DNA from 2 places in the Tardiphaga sp. 215_C5_N2_1 genome. Region 1 is predicted to be linked to the other one. Evidence: predicted binding sites of a transcription regulator. Region 1 holds the regulator's gene; the other holds the start of a gene.
The links. The regulator LexA, encoded in region 1, represses DNA repair genes until DNA is damaged. The targets are predictions, from matches to a motif close to TGTTCNNNNTGTGTTCNG.
Positions count from the first base shown of each region.

Region 2: a site for LexA is predicted at 3,536-3,553, ahead of radA (DNA repair protein RadA). Genes of this name have one in related genera too.

Region 1 is NZ_CP197240.1:927,615-935,498, forward strand. Features, by position in the region: gene gltX (glutamate--tRNA ligase) at 1-977, opposite strand, end outside; gene AB7828_RS04300 (glutamine--tRNA ligase/YqeY domain fusion protein) at 1,177-2,847, shown strand; gene AB7828_RS04305 (ComEC/Rec2 family competence protein) at 2,950-5,232, shown strand; gene lexA (transcriptional repressor LexA) at 5,251-5,973, opposite strand; gene AB7828_RS04315 (GNAT family N-acetyltransferase) at 6,274-6,843, opposite strand; gene AB7828_RS04320 (Orn/Lys/Arg decarboxylase N-terminal domain-containing protein) at 6,865-7,884, opposite strand, start outside.
Region 2 is NZ_CP197240.1:1,676,519-1,684,402, reverse strand. Features, by position in the region: gene purF (amidophosphoribosyltransferase) at 1-1,143, opposite strand, end outside; gene AB7828_RS07930 (CvpA family protein) at 1,179-1,811, opposite strand; gene radA (DNA repair protein RadA) at 2,050-3,510, opposite strand; gene AB7828_RS07920 (hypothetical protein) at 3,619-3,786, shown strand; gene AB7828_RS07915 (hypothetical protein) at 3,984-4,250, shown strand; gene AB7828_RS07910 (hypothetical protein) at 4,527-4,880, shown strand; gene AB7828_RS07905 (bifunctional diguanylate cyclase/phosphodiesterase) at 4,971-7,884, opposite strand, start outside.

The DNA.
Region 1 (7,884 bases):
AACATGGTCACGAGGGATTGATCGTCGGTGTGACGGATGTAGTGACCGTTGAGATTTTCGAGCTTGGCGAAATCGAAGCGCGCGGCGGAACGGCCGATCCCCGACAGGTCGAAGGCGTCGATCATCTCCTGGGTCGAGAAGATTTCCTGATCGCCATGGCTCCAGCCGAGCCGCACCAGGTAATTCCGCAGGGCGGCCGGCACATAACCCAGCGCGCGATAGGCCTCGACGCCGAGCGCACCGTGGCGCTTCGAGAGTTTCGAACCATCGGGTCCGTGGATCAGCGGAATATGCGACATGCTGGGCACGGTCCAGCCGAGCGCGTCGTAGATCTGCTTCTGGCGGGCGGCGTTGATCAGATGATCGTCACCGCGGATGACATGGGTCACGCCCATGTCATGGTCGTCGACCACCACGGCCAGCATATAGGTCGGATTGCCGTCGCCGCGCAGCAGCACGAGGTCGTCGAGATTTTCGTTCTGCCAGACCACACGGCCCTGTACCTGATCCTCGATCACGGTCTCGCCGGTGAGTGGCGCCTTCAGGCGGATCGTCGGTTTGACGTCGGGGCGCGGATCCGACGGATCACGGTCGCGCCAGAGCCCGTTATAGAGCTTGGACTTGCCCTCGGCGCGGGCGGTCTCGCGCATCTGTTGCAGTTCCTCGGCGCTGGCATAGCAGTAATACGCCTTGCCCTCAGCCAGCAGCTGTTCGGCGACTTCGCGGTGCCGGCCGGCACGGGCAAACTGGAAGACGGTGTCGCCGTCCCACTCGATGCCCAGCCACTTCAACCCGTCGATAATGGCGTCGATCGCGGCATCCGTTGAACGCTCGCGATCCGTATCCTCGATCCGCAGCAGCATCTTGCCGCCGGTCTTCTTGGCATAGAGCCAGTTGAACAGCGCGGTGCGTCCACCGCCGATATGGAGGAAGCCGGTCGGCGAGGGGGCGAAACGGGTAACGACGGGAGCGGTCATATCAGCGGGTTCGATCGAGTTCGGTGTGAGTGTTGGCGGGCGTTTATCACAACGACAGGGCGCTGTCTCACGGCGAATAAACGCGGATTTGGGGTCGGAACCGCATCGGAAAAGGCCCTTTCGCGGGACCCGGCCCCTGATCCGGCCTTGGCGCGGCCTTCCGGATTTGGCACATAGGGCGCAGCTTGAAAGGCAGCAAATGACAGACGAATCGGTATCCGACGCAGGCCGTGACTTCATCCGCGACATCGTTGCGGCGGACCTGCAATCCGGTAAGCACAAGAGCGTGGTGACGCGCTTTCCGCCGGAGCCCAACGGCTACCTGCATCTCGGCCATGCCAAGTCGATCTGCCTGAATTTCGGCGTAGCTGAGGAATTCGGCGGCCACTGCAACCTGCGCTTCGACGACACCAATCCGACCAAGGAAGAGCAGGAATATATCGACGCCATCCAGCGCGATGTGCGCTGGCTCGGCTTCGACTGGGGCGAGGGCAACCTGCATTACGCCTCGGACTATTTCGAGCAGCTCTATGACTGGGCGGTACATCTGATCCGCGCCGGCAAGGCCTATGTCGATGACCAGTCGCAGGAAGAAATCCGCTTTAAACGTGGCACCCTGACAGAGCCCGGCAAGAACAGCCCGTTCCGCGATCGTTCGGTCGACGAGAACCTCGATCTGTTCGCCCGGATGCGCGCCGGCGAATTCCCGAACGGCGCCCGCGTGCTGCGCGCCAAGATCGACATGTCGTCGGGCAACATCAACCTGCGCGATCCCGTGATCTATCGCATCCTGCATGCGCATCATCCGCGCACGGGCACCGCTTGGAGCATCTATCCGAGCTACGACTTCGCGCACGGCCAGTCGGATGCCATCGAACACGTGACGCATTCGATCTGTACGCTCGAATTCGAGGATCACCGGCCGCTCTATGACTGGTGCCTGGAAAACCTGCCGGTGCCGTCGCGGCCGCATCAGTATGAATTCGCGCGCCTCAACATGACCTACACGCTGCTGTCGAAGCGCGTGCTGACTGAACTCGTCCGCGGCGGCCATGTCACCGGCTGGGACGATCCACGGATGCCGACGCTCGCAGGCCTGCAGCGCCGCGGCATTCCTGCCGAAGCGCTGCGCGAATTCGTCAAGCGCATCGGCGTCGCCAAGGCCAACTCGACTGTCGATATCTCGATGTTCGACTTCGCCGTGCGCGAGACACTGAACCGCACGGCACAGCGCCGCATGGCTGTGCTGAAGCCGCTGAAGGTGGTGATCGAGAACTACCCGGAAGGACAGACCGAGCAGCTCGAAGCCATCAACCATCCCGATGATGCGTCGCTCGGCAACCGGCAGATTTCATTCGGCCGCGAGCTTTACATCGAGCATGACGACTTCATGGAAGAGCCGCCGAAGAAGTTCTTCCGCATGGCGCCAGGCCGCGAGGTCCGCTTGCGTTATGGCTACTTCATCACCTGCAAGGACGTCATCAAGAATGCCGCTGGCGAGGTGGTCGAACTGCGCTGCACCTATGATCCGGAAACCCGGGGCGGCAATGCGCCGGACGGCCGCAAGGTCAAGGCGACGATCCATTGGGTGAGCGCCGCAGATGCCGTGCAGGCGGAAGTACGCGTCTACAATCAGCTGTTCGCCGATCCGCAGCCCAATGCGACCGAGTTCGCATCGCAGCTCAATCCGGACTCGCTGGAGACGCTGACCGGCGCCATGCTGGAGCCGGCGCTGGCGAGCGATAACACAAGCGATGTCGTGCAGTTCGAGCGCCAGGGTTACTTCTGTCGCGACAAGGATTCAGCGCCGGGCAAGCTGATCTTCAACCGCACCGTCGGTCTGCGCGACAGCTACGCCAAGCTCGCCTGAGCAACCCTAGAGATTAGTTTTCGTATTCTGCATCCGTTCCGCTAGTCGCCGCTTGCCCTTCCGATAGCATTCGGAAGGACAAGCGTGGCGTGCGGGCGTTCGATGGCGCGGGGCGGAGATCAGCAACAGCGGCGGGGCCGGGCGGGTACAGCGACCACATGGCCGCCGCCGGCCAAGGCAGGCGTCGCTGTCCCGTCAGCGACGTCGTCGACGTCGGGCTTCGAGACGCTCTGGACGTGGGTGCGGGCCGAAGCTGGTCCCGGTCGCTTGCTGCCCTGGGTGCCGATCGCTTTCGGCACCGGCATCGCGCTGTATTTTGCCGCTGAGCATGAGCCGGTGGCCTGGGTTGCCGCTGCGACGGCAGGCCTTCTTTGCGTGGCTGCGTTTTTGCTGCGGCGGCAGCGATGGTTTCCCTTGATCTTGCTCATTGCGGCCATCGCGGCGGGCTTCGCGATGGCTGCCATGAAAACCGCGCGTGTGGCTCATGAGGTTCTGGCAAAGCCGCTCTATTCCGTCGCGCTGACCGGCTTCGTCGAAACCCACGAGGAACGGGAGCGCACGGATCGCTTCGTGCTGCGCGTTGCCACGATGGACAGCCCGCGCGCCGCACCGAAGCTGACCCGTGTGCGGCTGTCGGTGAAGAAGGGCATGGCGCCTGTCGTCGGCAGCTTCGTCGAATTGAAGGCAAGGCTGCAGCCGCCGCTGTCGCCGCTCCGGCCAGGGAGTTACGACTTTGGCCGCGATCTGTATTTCCAGGGGATCGGCGCATCAGGCTTCGTGATGGGCGGCATTAAGGCGGTCGATCCGCCGATACAGCCGGGTGTGGCGCTACGCTATTCAGCGACCATACAGGGTCTGCGCGACGCCATCGACGCGCGGATCCGCACCGTACTCTCGGGCGATAGCCGCGCCATTGCCACGGCGTTGCTCACGGGCCGCCGCGATGCGATTTCGGCTGACGTCAATGATGCGATGTTCATCTCCGGCCTCGGTCATGTGTTGTCGATCTCTGGCTATCACATGGCCGTTGTCGCCGGCGTGGTGTTCTTTGCGATACGCGCACTGCTGGCACTGATCCCTGTCCTGACGGTGACATTCCCGATCAAGAAAGTCGCAGCGGCTGCGGCGTTATTCGCAGCACTGTTCTATTTGCTGCTGTCAGGTGCCGAAGTCGCGACACAGAGATCCTTTTTCATGACGGCCGTTGTGTTGATTGCAGTCATGGTCGATCGCCGGGCGGTGACGTTTCGCACGCTGGCGGTGGCGGCAATGGTCGTGCTGATCGTCGCGCCGGAAGCGCTGGTGCATCCGAGTTTTCAGATGTCATTCGCGGCGACGCTGGGGCTGGTCGCATTGGTGCAGATAGGCATGCCCGCGCTGTTTGCCTCGCCCGATCATTCCGCGACCGCGCGCGTGGCGCTATGGGGCGGACGCGAGATCGCGATGCTCGTACTGGCCTCACTGGTCGCGGGTCTTGCCACCACGCCCTATGCCGCATTTCATTTCCATCGCGTCACGCCTTATGGCGTCGTCGCCAATCTCCTGGCGATGCCGGTGGTCTCGGCACTGGTGATGCCGGCGGGCATTCTCGGTTTGGTGGCCATGCCGTTCGGCTTTGACGGTGTGTTCTGGCGGCTGATGGATGTCGGCATCCAGTGGATGATCGTGGTCACGCAATGGGTGGCAGCCTTGCCGGGTGCCATCGGGAGGATGCCGGCCTTCGGGACCGGACCGCTGATATCAGCCAGTATCGGCATCATCGTGCTGGGATTGCTGCGCACGCCGTTGCGCTTCGCGGGGGCTGCCGTGCTTGCAATCTCGATTGTATGGGCCCTGATGGCGAAGCAGCCGGATGTGTTGATCTCGGGGGACGGTCGCAGCGTCGCGGTACGGGGCAGGGACGGGCACCTGCATATGATGCGCAGCGCCAAGGATACATTTTTGCTGAAAGAGTGGCTCGCCGGCGATGCCGATGCGCGTCTGCCGACCGATGCCTCCGTCAGCCACGGTGTGTCCTGCGACCGCGACGGGTGCATCGCGGCGCTGGCCGATGGCGCTTTGGTGGCGCTGGTTTTACAGCCGGATGCATTCACAGATGATTGCGAGAAAGCGACACTCATCATCACGACGAAACAACCGCCAAAGGATTGTCGTGCGCTGGTGATCGATCAGGATCGCCTGCAACGTAATGGTGCGGTGAACCTGCAGCGAACTGCGAACGGCTTTACCATCGATGCCGTGCGGTCACGGGGCCTGGACCGTCCGTGGTCGCGCGCAATTCCCGATGAGCCCGAGCACGATCTGATCCAGACCGGTCGTCCACCGCAAAACCGGCCGGTGGATGCGACGCCTGCGGAAACCGATCTTCAAGCCGAAGATCAGTAATCCGTCGAGGCGACAGCCTCAGTAGCGGCGATACAGGCCAATCAGCTTGCCCTGAATGCGCACCCGGTTAGGCGGCAGGATGCGGACTTCGTAAGCGTCATTCGCTGGCTCCAGCGCGATCGACGCGCCGCGGCGGCGGAAGCGCTTCAGCGTGGCTTCCTCGTCGTCAATCAGGGCCACCACGATGTCGCCGGTGTCGGCGCTCTCGTTGCGCTGGATCAGCACGGTATCGCCATCGAGAATGCCGGCGTCCTGCATGGAATCGCCGCGCACTTCGAGCGCGTAATGTTCGCCGGAGCCGAGCATGTCCGCGGGCATGCTGATGGTGTGGCTGCGGGTCTGCAGCGCCTCGATCGGCGTACCTGCCGCGATCCGGCCCATGACCGGGATAGCAACCGTGCGGCCATTGTCATCGTCGCCGCTGTTGCTGGCGATGCTGGCGGCCGAACGCACCTTGCCAAGCGTGCCTTCGATGACGCTGGGCGTGAAGCCGCGGCGCCCGGTGCCGCCGGTGACCGGCGCGCCGAGCTCTGGCAGCTTGATGACTTCGATGGCGCGGGCGCGGTTGGGCAGGCGGCGGATGAAGCCGCGTTCTTCCAGCGCCGTGATCAGACGGTGAATGCCAGACTTGGAGCGCAGGTCGAGCGCATCCTTCATCTCGTCGAAGGAGGGCGGGACGCCGGCTTCCTTCAGCCGTTGATCGATGAATCGCAGGAGTTCGTATTGTTTGCGCGTGAGCATCTGAAGCCATCCTCAGTTGACGGTGTCGGCCGCCGCGTGCGTTTCAAAGGGTCTCCGAACGGTGATTCTCAATCCAGAGACGATCGTTCGAAGATCGGTTGCGCGAGTTCGGGCACTCTCAAACTACTCAAAGCCACAGAATCTCGAAACAAATCATGAACGAACACTATATGTTCCATATGTGTTCTGCAATGCTTAATTTGCCGTCAACAGAATGCACGTTGAGGGAGGTTTGAGGAGGCTGTTCCTCACCAGTCGTCGATCCTCGACGGACATGGAAAATGCTTCCGCGGGCTTGGGCTACGCGGACGTCATGCGCCCAATGGGCGGCGGCGGAGTCGTGGAGCCGGTCGCCAGCGAGCGCTGAACCATGATCGTGTCGGCCCAGCGGCCCGAGCGATAAGCGACGCCGGGCAGCAAGCCGACGCGGGCAAAGCCAAAGCTCTCGTGCAAGCCGAGCGAGGCCGTGTTGTCGGCATCGATATAGCCGATGATCTGCCGGAAGCCGGCCGCCGCGCAGACGTCGATCAATTCGCGCATGAGCAGCCGGCCGATGCCTCGGCCGACATGTCCGTGGTGGATATAGATCGAATGCTTGACCGTGTAGCGATAGGCCGGTCGCTTGCGGAACAGCACCACATAGGCATAGCCGACGACCTCGCCGCCTTGCGTGGCGACGAGGTGCGGGAACCGTTTGCTGCGCAGGTTCTTACGCCGGTCTCTGAGATCGTCGGGCTGCGGCGTGTCGGCGTCGCTGACGCCTTCCTCGACGCCTTGCCGGATGTGCCGGCGATAGATCGCGAGCATGGCATCGACGTCGGTGTCGCGTGATGGTCGGATGACGACCGGCTGTTCGAGTTCCGTTGGCAAATCAGGCTCCTTACGTGCTCCCTATTCGGAGACCACGTAAGTGTAAAGTCGGATCCGGCCATTGGCGTCGACCTTGCGGTAGATGCCCTGGATTTCGACGTCGAAGCCCGGGAAGGTGTTGAAGCAGGTCTCGAACATCCTGAGATAATCGATCATCGGCTTTGACCGTTCGGTGAGCCGTTCTCCGGGGACGATCGTGGCGATGCCGGGCGGATAGACCACGAACGGCGTCGTCGCGACGCGCCCGAAGATCTCATCGATCGGGAGGTAATCGACGTCGTTGCGCACCAGGCAGCGCGCGGCATCGTGGGGCGACATGGCGATCTCCGGCAAGTGATCGGCGGAGAACTGCCTGGTCTGAAGTTCGCTCACATTGGCCTCGCGAAAGAACCGGTGCATGTCGCCGCACAGGTCCCGCAGGCGTATGCCCGCATAACGCGCGGGCCTGCGCCTGGCGAATTCCGGGATGACGTCTTCCAGCAGCGCGTTGTCGTCATGAAATTTCTTGAAGGCGACGAGGCCCGATATCAGCGTGCCGGCCTTGCTCGCCTCCACGCCGGGCGTCAGCAGGAAGAGCAGCGAGTTAAGGTCGTTTTTCTCCGGCACGATGCGATTCTCGCGCAGGAACTGCGCCACCACCGGAGCAGGGATGCCGTGTTCCGCATAGCCGCCGGTGGTGCGGTCGAAGCCGGGTGTCAGCACCGTCAGCTTGTTGGGATCGGTCATGGTGAAACCGGCTTCCATGCCGGGGAAGCCATGCCAGGCGGCGTCAGGCGCGAGCTGCCAATAGGACGGATTGGTGGCGAGTTGATCCGTGCCGACGCTTTCCCACGGCACATTGTGAACGGCGCCTTCGCTGGATGCGTCGGGAATAGCGACGCGCTCGGGCACGAAGGGCTCGAAGAACCAGCGACGCTCGGCGCGGGTTTCCTTCTCCTCGAACTCGCGGCGCACCGCGCGCATCTTCTTGCGCAGTTCGATGCCGAGGCGGATCGTATCGTCCCACAACACTTCGCCCGAGCGGCCCTTCATCATCTGCGC
Region 2 (7,884 bases), 750 kb from region 1:
GGTAGTGCCGCGCACCAGACTGTCGTCGATCAGCACAACGCGCTTGCCTTCGATGGCGGCGCGGTTGGCCGAATGTTTCATGCGCACGCCGAGTTCGCGCACGCTCTGGGTCGGCTGGATGAAGGTGCGGCCGACATAGTGATTACGGATGATGCCGAGTTCGAACGGCACGCCCGAAGCGCGGGAATAGCCGATCGCGGCAGGCACGCCGGAGTCCGGCACCGGCACGATCACGTCGGCTTCCACATGGGTCTCGCGGGCGAGCTGTTCGCCCATCGCCTTGCGGGTGTCATAAACCGAGCGGCCGCCGACGATCGAGTCCGGACGCGCGAAGTAGATATATTCGAAGATGCAGGGGCGCGGCGCTTGCGGCGCGAACGGCTTGTGGCTCTGCGCGCCGTTCTCGTCGAACACGATGACTTCGCCAGGCTCGATGTCGCGGATGTACTTGGCGCCGATGATATCGAGCGCGCAGGTCTCGGATGCGAGGATCGGCGAGCCGTCAAGTTCACCCAGCACCAGCGGGCGGATGCCGAGCGGATCACGGGCGCCGACCAGCTTCTTGTTGGTCAGCGACACCAGCGCATAGGCGCCTTCGATGGCGCGGAGTGCTTCAATATAGCGGTCGATGAAACGGTTGCGCTTGGAATGCGCGACGAGGTGCAGAATGACCTCGGTGTCGGTGGTTGACTGCATCATCGCGCCGTTCTTCACGAGCTCGCGGCGCAGGGTCAGACCGTTGGTGAGGTTGCCGTTATGGGCTACTGCAAAACCGCCGGCATTGAGTTCGGCGAATAGCGGTTGGACGTTGCGGAGAATGGTTTCGCCCGTGGTGGAGTAGCGGGTGTGGCCGACGGCGGCGGTGCCGGGCAGGCGCTCGATCACTTCGCGGCGGGAGAAGGTGTCGCCGACGAGACCGAGGCGGCGTTCGGAGTGGAAACGCTTGCCGTCGAAGGCGACGATGCCGGCCGCTTCCTGGCCGCGATGCTGGAGGGCGTGGAGACCGAGCGCGGTGATCGCCGCCGCATCGGGATGGCCGTAGATACCAAACACACCGCATTTTTCGCGGAGCATGTCGCCGTCGAGATCGGGATTTCGCATGGTGGTGCTCGCGTCGTCGGAAGGGCTCTGCATCGGATCCATCGCGCCTTTCAGGTATCGCGAGAAACTAAGAACGCCTAGCGTCCCGCCGGTTTGCCATCGATCAGCTTTTTCAGGCTGTCGCGGGCAGGTTTGGAATAGCCATCCGCGGCGCCGGGCGCTGCGGGCTCGGCGTCGGTCGTATCCTCATCGGGTTTGTTTTTCTTGAACCTCTTCAAGATGGTGTTTTCAGGGTCATCCGGCAAGAGTGCCATCAGCCAATCGCCGGTTCCTTGCAGAACGACGCGCGATTTTGCTCCCGTGACCCAATCCGGACGCTGCTTGTCCGGCACCAGCCATGAGAAGAACAGGAAGGCGACGACCACGATCAGGAGGCCGCGGGCTAGGCCGAACAGGAAGCCCAGCGTGCGGTCCAGCGCGCCGATGCGCGAATCCAGGATCATGTCGGAGATGCGGACGGTGATGATCGAGACCACGATCAGCGTGCCGATGAACACGCCGGCCACCACCACGATGCTGGCGACGGTATCGTTGTTGAAATAAGTTTTAGCGGTCGGGAGCAGCTTCTGGAAAGCGAACAAGGTGACTAGCGCCGCCGCGCCCCAGGCCGCGATCGACAGGATCTCGCGCATGAAACCGCGGACCATGGCCAGCAGGCCGGAGATCAGCATGACGCCGAGCAGGACAAGGTCGAGAATCGTGATCGGCATCGGCTGGTCAGGTCCGCTCGTGAATCAGAAACCGCGAATCGGCACAGGCGGCCGCTTCAGGTGACGGTGATATGGCACGTCTCGCAAGGCCGGAAAACCGCTATCGGCCGCAAGAGCACACCTGATCACACCATTGTTCCGCTTTCGGCAGAGTGCCTTAACGGAGCGTTTTGCACATCTGCGCAGTCTGTTGCGCGCGCATTCTATAGCGGCCGCAGCAGCGCAGGTCACGCCGCTGTCAGCCGTCCTGGCGTTTGAATCGCGCCGGTACGGTATTTTTCTCGGCATCTGTGCTTTTGCTGTTGTCGCGCGTGGGTTTGACGCCGCGCGCAGCGATATCGGCGACCAGCGAGGTCAGGCCGCCGATGGTATTTAGCGACAGTCCGGCATCGCCGCCGGGATCGCCGCGTGCCGATTCCGGCAGTACCGCGCGGCCGAAGCCGAGTTTTGCCGCCTCTTTCAGCCGCGCCGAGGTCTGCGCCACCGGGCGCACGGCGCCGGACAGCGAGATTTCGCCGAAATAGACCGCGTCGGTGGGCAGCGGCGCATTGCACAGCGAAGAGACCAGGGCTGCGGCCGCGGCCATGTCGGCGGCGGGCTCGTTAATGCGCAATCCGCCGGCGACGTTGAAATAGACGTCGTAGCCCGACAGCTTGACCCCGCAATGGGCCTCCAGCACGGCCAGCACCATGGACAGCCGGGAGGAATCCCACCCCACCACGGCGCGGCGGGGGGTGCCCAGTGTGGTCGGCGCAACCAGAGCCTGCAGTTCCACCAGCACCGGACGGGTGCCCTCCATGCCGGCGAAGACGGCGGTGCCCGGCGAGCCGAGATCGCGATCGGACAGGAACAGCTCCGACGGGTTGGAGACCTCACGCAGGCCGAGACCGGTCATCTCGAACACGCCGATCTCGTCGGTGGGGCCGAAGCGGTTCTTCACCGCGCGCAGGATGCGGAACTGCTGCGAACCTTCGCCCTCGAAGGACATTACGGCATCGACCATATGCTCGACCACACGGGGCCCGGCGATCTGGCCGTCCTTGGTGACATGGCCGACCAGGATGATGGTGGCGCCGGATTTTTTGGCGAAGCGAATGAGCGCCTGCGCCGAGGCGCGGACCTGGGTCACGGTGCCCGGCGCGGATTCCACCGTGTCGGTCCACATGGTCTGGATCGAGTCGATCACGATCAGCCGCGGCACGGTGCCTTCGGAGAGCGTGGCGACGATATCTTCGACCGAGGTTTCGGACGCGAGCTGCACCGAGGCGTCCGCGAGGCCCAAACGCGACGCGCGCAGCCGCACCTGGGCGACGGCTTCTTCACCGGAGATGTAGACCACGCGGTGGCCGGCACGCGCCATCAGGCTGGTGGCCTGTGTCAGCAGTGTCGACTTGCCGATGCCGGGATCGCCGCCGATCAGCAGCACCGAGCCGCGCACGAAACCGCCGCCGGTGACGCGGTCGAGTTCGCCCATCCCCGAGGCAATGCGCGGCGCATTGTTGCTCTGGCCGGTCAGGCTTTCGAGATTGAAGGTGCGCCCCTTGCGCTTGGAGCGCGCGCTGACCGGAATCGTGGTGACGCCGGTGGTGTCCTCCTCGGCCAGCGAATTCCACTCGCCGCAGGCGTCGCACTTGCCCTGCCACTTGTTATAGGCGGCACCGCAGTTCTGGCAGACGAAGGAAAGGAGGTTCTTGGCCATTGGCGGAAGGAATCGGGGCTGTAGGTGTTTTTGGTTTGTTCTCTTGGTCTACGCGGTTGAATGGGGCATTTGCAAGTTTCTTCTCGAAGGGTTTGCCAGCCTCGCCGGGTGGGACGCATCGACCGGCACATGGGCAAGGTCTATTCGGTTGCCAAAATTCCGACGCGCGAGAACTGGTCGGCAATGTCGGCCTGGATCGCCTTTGCCGCGGCGATGCTGGAGGTGCAGCCTCTGCAGTGGTCCTTCTTCAGCTTGGCGATTGCTTACGCTCGGTAGACGCGCCGCGAGCAGAATCCAGATGCAAGCAGTGGTGAGCGATCGAGGCTGCTCGACCAACCAGCTGAGCCGAGTCCAGCGCTTCGCGAGTCTAATTCATTCCGCGCAGGAGCTCGTGTGGAACTGCACGTGCGACGAATCCTTCATTAACCTCCGCTCTATAGCCTCACCGCAGTGACGTCAGCGTGAGGTGTGCCGTGCGTATTTTGATGATCGTGCTGGGTGCAGCGACGCTGGCGACGCCGGTACTTGCCTCTGACTACCGTGATGCGCGCTATCGCGCCGGCACCGCGCGCTATCCCATCAAGATGGATACCGGCATTCGCGCGCCGCCGCCGCTTTACTATGTGGAAGCGCCGCCGCGTTATGTGCGGGATCTGAGAACGGGCGAACCGGGCCAATGGGTGGTTCGCCAACCGAGTGTGTTCGAGCAACTCTTCGGGCTGCCCCGCGACGGTTATTAGGTTGGCTGCTGAGGCCGATTGATCTCACGTCGGGCTCTGCGGTGAATCCAGGCGCAGTGCAGCTGTGTCTGCCTTGGCATCCTGATATGTTGCCGTCATCAAATCTTAAGCACGTTCATCAAGGTAAATATCAGGACCGCGTTGACCGGTGGTGGTGCTTGGCTGAGTGTCGCGCATCAGAGCGATACGAACTCATTTCAAACAAGCTCGCCACGGGGTCTCATCATGACAAAATTGATTGCTGCTGCGATGTTCGCCACTGTCGCCGGAATGGCGATGCCCGGTGTTGCCTCGGCGGGTTGCTATAACTGCTACACACCGCCGCCGTGCCAGACCTGCTATCAGCAGCAGGTGGTGCCGCCGCAGTATCGCACGGTCGAAGAGACGGTGATGGTGGCTCCCGGCCGCACCGTCGCGCGCCGCACGCCGGCGCAGTACGAGACGGTGATGGTGCCGAAGACCGTGATGGTTGCGCCTGCGCGCGTCGATTACGAGCGCATCCCGGCACAATATGCCACGCAGCAGCGCGTCCAGATGGTCGCTCCGGCGCAGGTCTATTACGCACCGGTGCAGCAGGGCTGCTCGACCTGCAATCGCGGCTTCAGCTTCGGCTCAAGCTACGGTTACTAAGCCGCGGATAGCTCAGATTTTCAGGACTGCGATCGGCCGCCTCAGGGTGGCCGATTTGCGTTTGGGGGAGGCCACCGGTGGCGGCGGCGGTCATCTCCCTGCGGTGATGACCTCTCCGCACAACTCGCCGTCAGCAGCACCATTTCCAAATGAAACTGCCGCATCGAGGTCGAATTCGGAGAGCGGGACGGGCCGACCGAACAGAAAGCCCTGGACGAGGTCTACGCCTGCAGCCTGCAGATATTCAAATTGCTCTTCGGTCTCGACACCCTCGGCCGTCGTTGCGATGCCAAGACCACGGGCCAGCGCAAGCACCGAGGACACCACCGCTGCACAATCGCGGCGATTGGGAGCGCCTTGTGCGAAGGATTTGTCGATCTTGATCCTGTCGAACGGGAAATTGGTCAAATAACTCGCCGTTGAATAACCAGTGCCAAAATCATCGAGCGCTATGGAGATGCCGAGATTCTTCAGTTGCCGTATCGTCCCCAGATGCGCCGTCGCGTTCTCAAGAAGAGCGGTCTCCGTAATTTCCAACTCCAGCCGTTCAGGCGAAAGACCCGTCTCCATCAGAGTATCCAGCATGACGTCGAGCAGCTTTCCCTTGCTGACTTGAACCGCTGAGATGTTGACCATGATCTTGAGGTGAGCCGGCCACGACGCTGCATCCGTGCAAGCCTGGTGCAGGATCCACTCGCCAAGAGGAAGGATCAGCCCCGTCGCTTCCGCGAGCGGAATAAATTGATCGGGAGCGATGAGCCCTTTCGACGGATGCCGCCAGCGGACCAGCGCCTCGGCGCCGCGGATCTGCCGTGTCTTGGCGTCAACCACCGGCTGATAGTGCACTTCGAATTCATTTCGCGCGATCGCGTCTCGCAGTTCGTTTGCCAATATCTTCTGCGAGTGGGCAGCCTCGATCATTTCGGACTGGAACAGGCGGAAATCGTTTCGCCCGCCCGTCTTGGCGTCGTAGAGCGCGAGATCTGCTTTTCTCAACAGGTCCTCGGGATCGACGCCCTGTTCCGGAGCGAGGGCAATTCCAATGCTGATCCCGATGCTGGCCTGGTGGCCGTTGAGATCAAATGGCTGAGCAATGGCATCGATGATCCTGAGGGCAAGCACGATTGCACCCTCCTGCGGATTGGGTCCTCCGTCCTGGATGATCGCAAACTCGTCACCCCCAAGGCGGGCCAGCACATCGGTTTCGCGAGTCGATGATTTCAGCCGTTGAGCGAACTCAACAAGCAAACGATCCCCTGCAGGATGTCCCAGCGTGTCGTTGACGGTCTTGAATCTATCGAGGTCGAGCATGACCACGGCAAAGCCATCGTCATGGCGGCTAAGACGCTGGCTCGCCTCCTCAAGTTTCTCGGTAAACAGTGTTCGGTTGGCAAGTCCCGTGAGCGCATCGTGACGCGCCAGGTGAACGATCTCGGCCTCTGCGCGCCGCCGTTCGGTGATGTCTTCGTGCGTTGCAACCCAACCGCCGTCCTTCATCGGCTGTCGGGTGACGAGCATCAATCGCCCATCCGCAAATTCATCGACCCTGGCCGAGCTTGAATCGGTCGAGTGCTGGCCCAATTCAGCTATCTTTTTCCTGATGGCTGGTTCGCTCGTCCCGCCCTTGAGAATGCCACGGGAGACGCGATCGGCGATGATAGCCTCATGAGGCGTCCCGACTTTCAACAAAGCCGCAGGCAACTGGTATAGTTCCGCATAACGATCATTCCAGACAACGAGCCGTTTCGCTCCGTCGAACATGCAGAGACCCTGCGACATGTTGCTCAGCGCAATGTCGAAGCGTTCGTTGGTCTGCTCCAGCTCCACGGCTTTCGTGGCCAGCAACTGCTCCCTGTGTTTTTGCGCCGTGACATCTTCATGAGTCGCCAGCCACCCTTCGGTCGGCATCAGATGGCGCGTCATCGAAATGAGGCGTCCGTCGACAAGCTCCTGGACCTCTTTCTCCAGTTTCAGTTTGGCGTCGACAAGGACATCCGCAGCCATTTCGCAATTTGTTCTCTTCGCCCGGCGATATTCAATGATTTGCCGCAGCGTAGTCCCTGGCTTCACCTGTTCCTCGCTGAGGTGATAGATTTCCGCATAGCGCGCATTTGAAAGAATGATCCTCTGCTCACCATCAAATAGCGAAAGACCCTGCGACATGTTGTTCATCGCGGCGTCGAAGCGCATGTTGATCCGCTCAAGTTCAGCAGCTTTATCAGTCAACAAGCGCTGTGCGCGTTTCTGCTCGGTGATGTCTTCATGGGTTGCGACCCATCCGCCATCCGCAATCGACCTGCGTTGAATTAAAATCACGCGACCGTCGGCAGTCATAAAAATCTGTCTTTGCTTCGTCGGAATCTCCTGAACATCCCCCTCGATGGACAAATCGTGCTTTCCGCGATCTTTGAGGGCCTGCAGCATGAGAGACAAAGGTGTTCCGGGCCTGACGAGTTCTTCCGGGAAACCGTACATCTCGCGGAAGCGGCCATTCGAAACCACCAGATTCTTGTTCGCGTCAAACAGGCAGAGCCCTAGCGACATGTTGCTCAAGGCAGCATCGAACTGCATGTTCGTTCGTTCCAGAATCCTAGTTTTCACGGCAAGACTATTCGTCTGGCGCAAAATCCTAAACGTGCCGAACAAGATGACGGCAACGATCATGGCGACGAGCGGGCCCACCATGTAAAGGTGCTGGCGCCATGGTCCCAGCACCTCACTGCGGGCGTATGTGATGACCAAGACCAGCGGCAGTCCGGGCACAGCCTTGTACCCCGCGAGGCGCGCGATGCCGTCGATAACGCCTATCGTCTCGTAGGTGCCTGCTTCCGATTTTGGCAGATATTCGGAGACGAGCGGGCTATCCGCGAAAGATTTGCCGATGGCTCCTTTTCTCGCGGGCTCTCGCGCAAGAACCCGCCCCGTGCCCGCGCGATGCAGCAACAGCACGGATCCGCCCTTGCCGACATCGATCGCGCGATAGACCTGCGTGAAATGTGTCGGG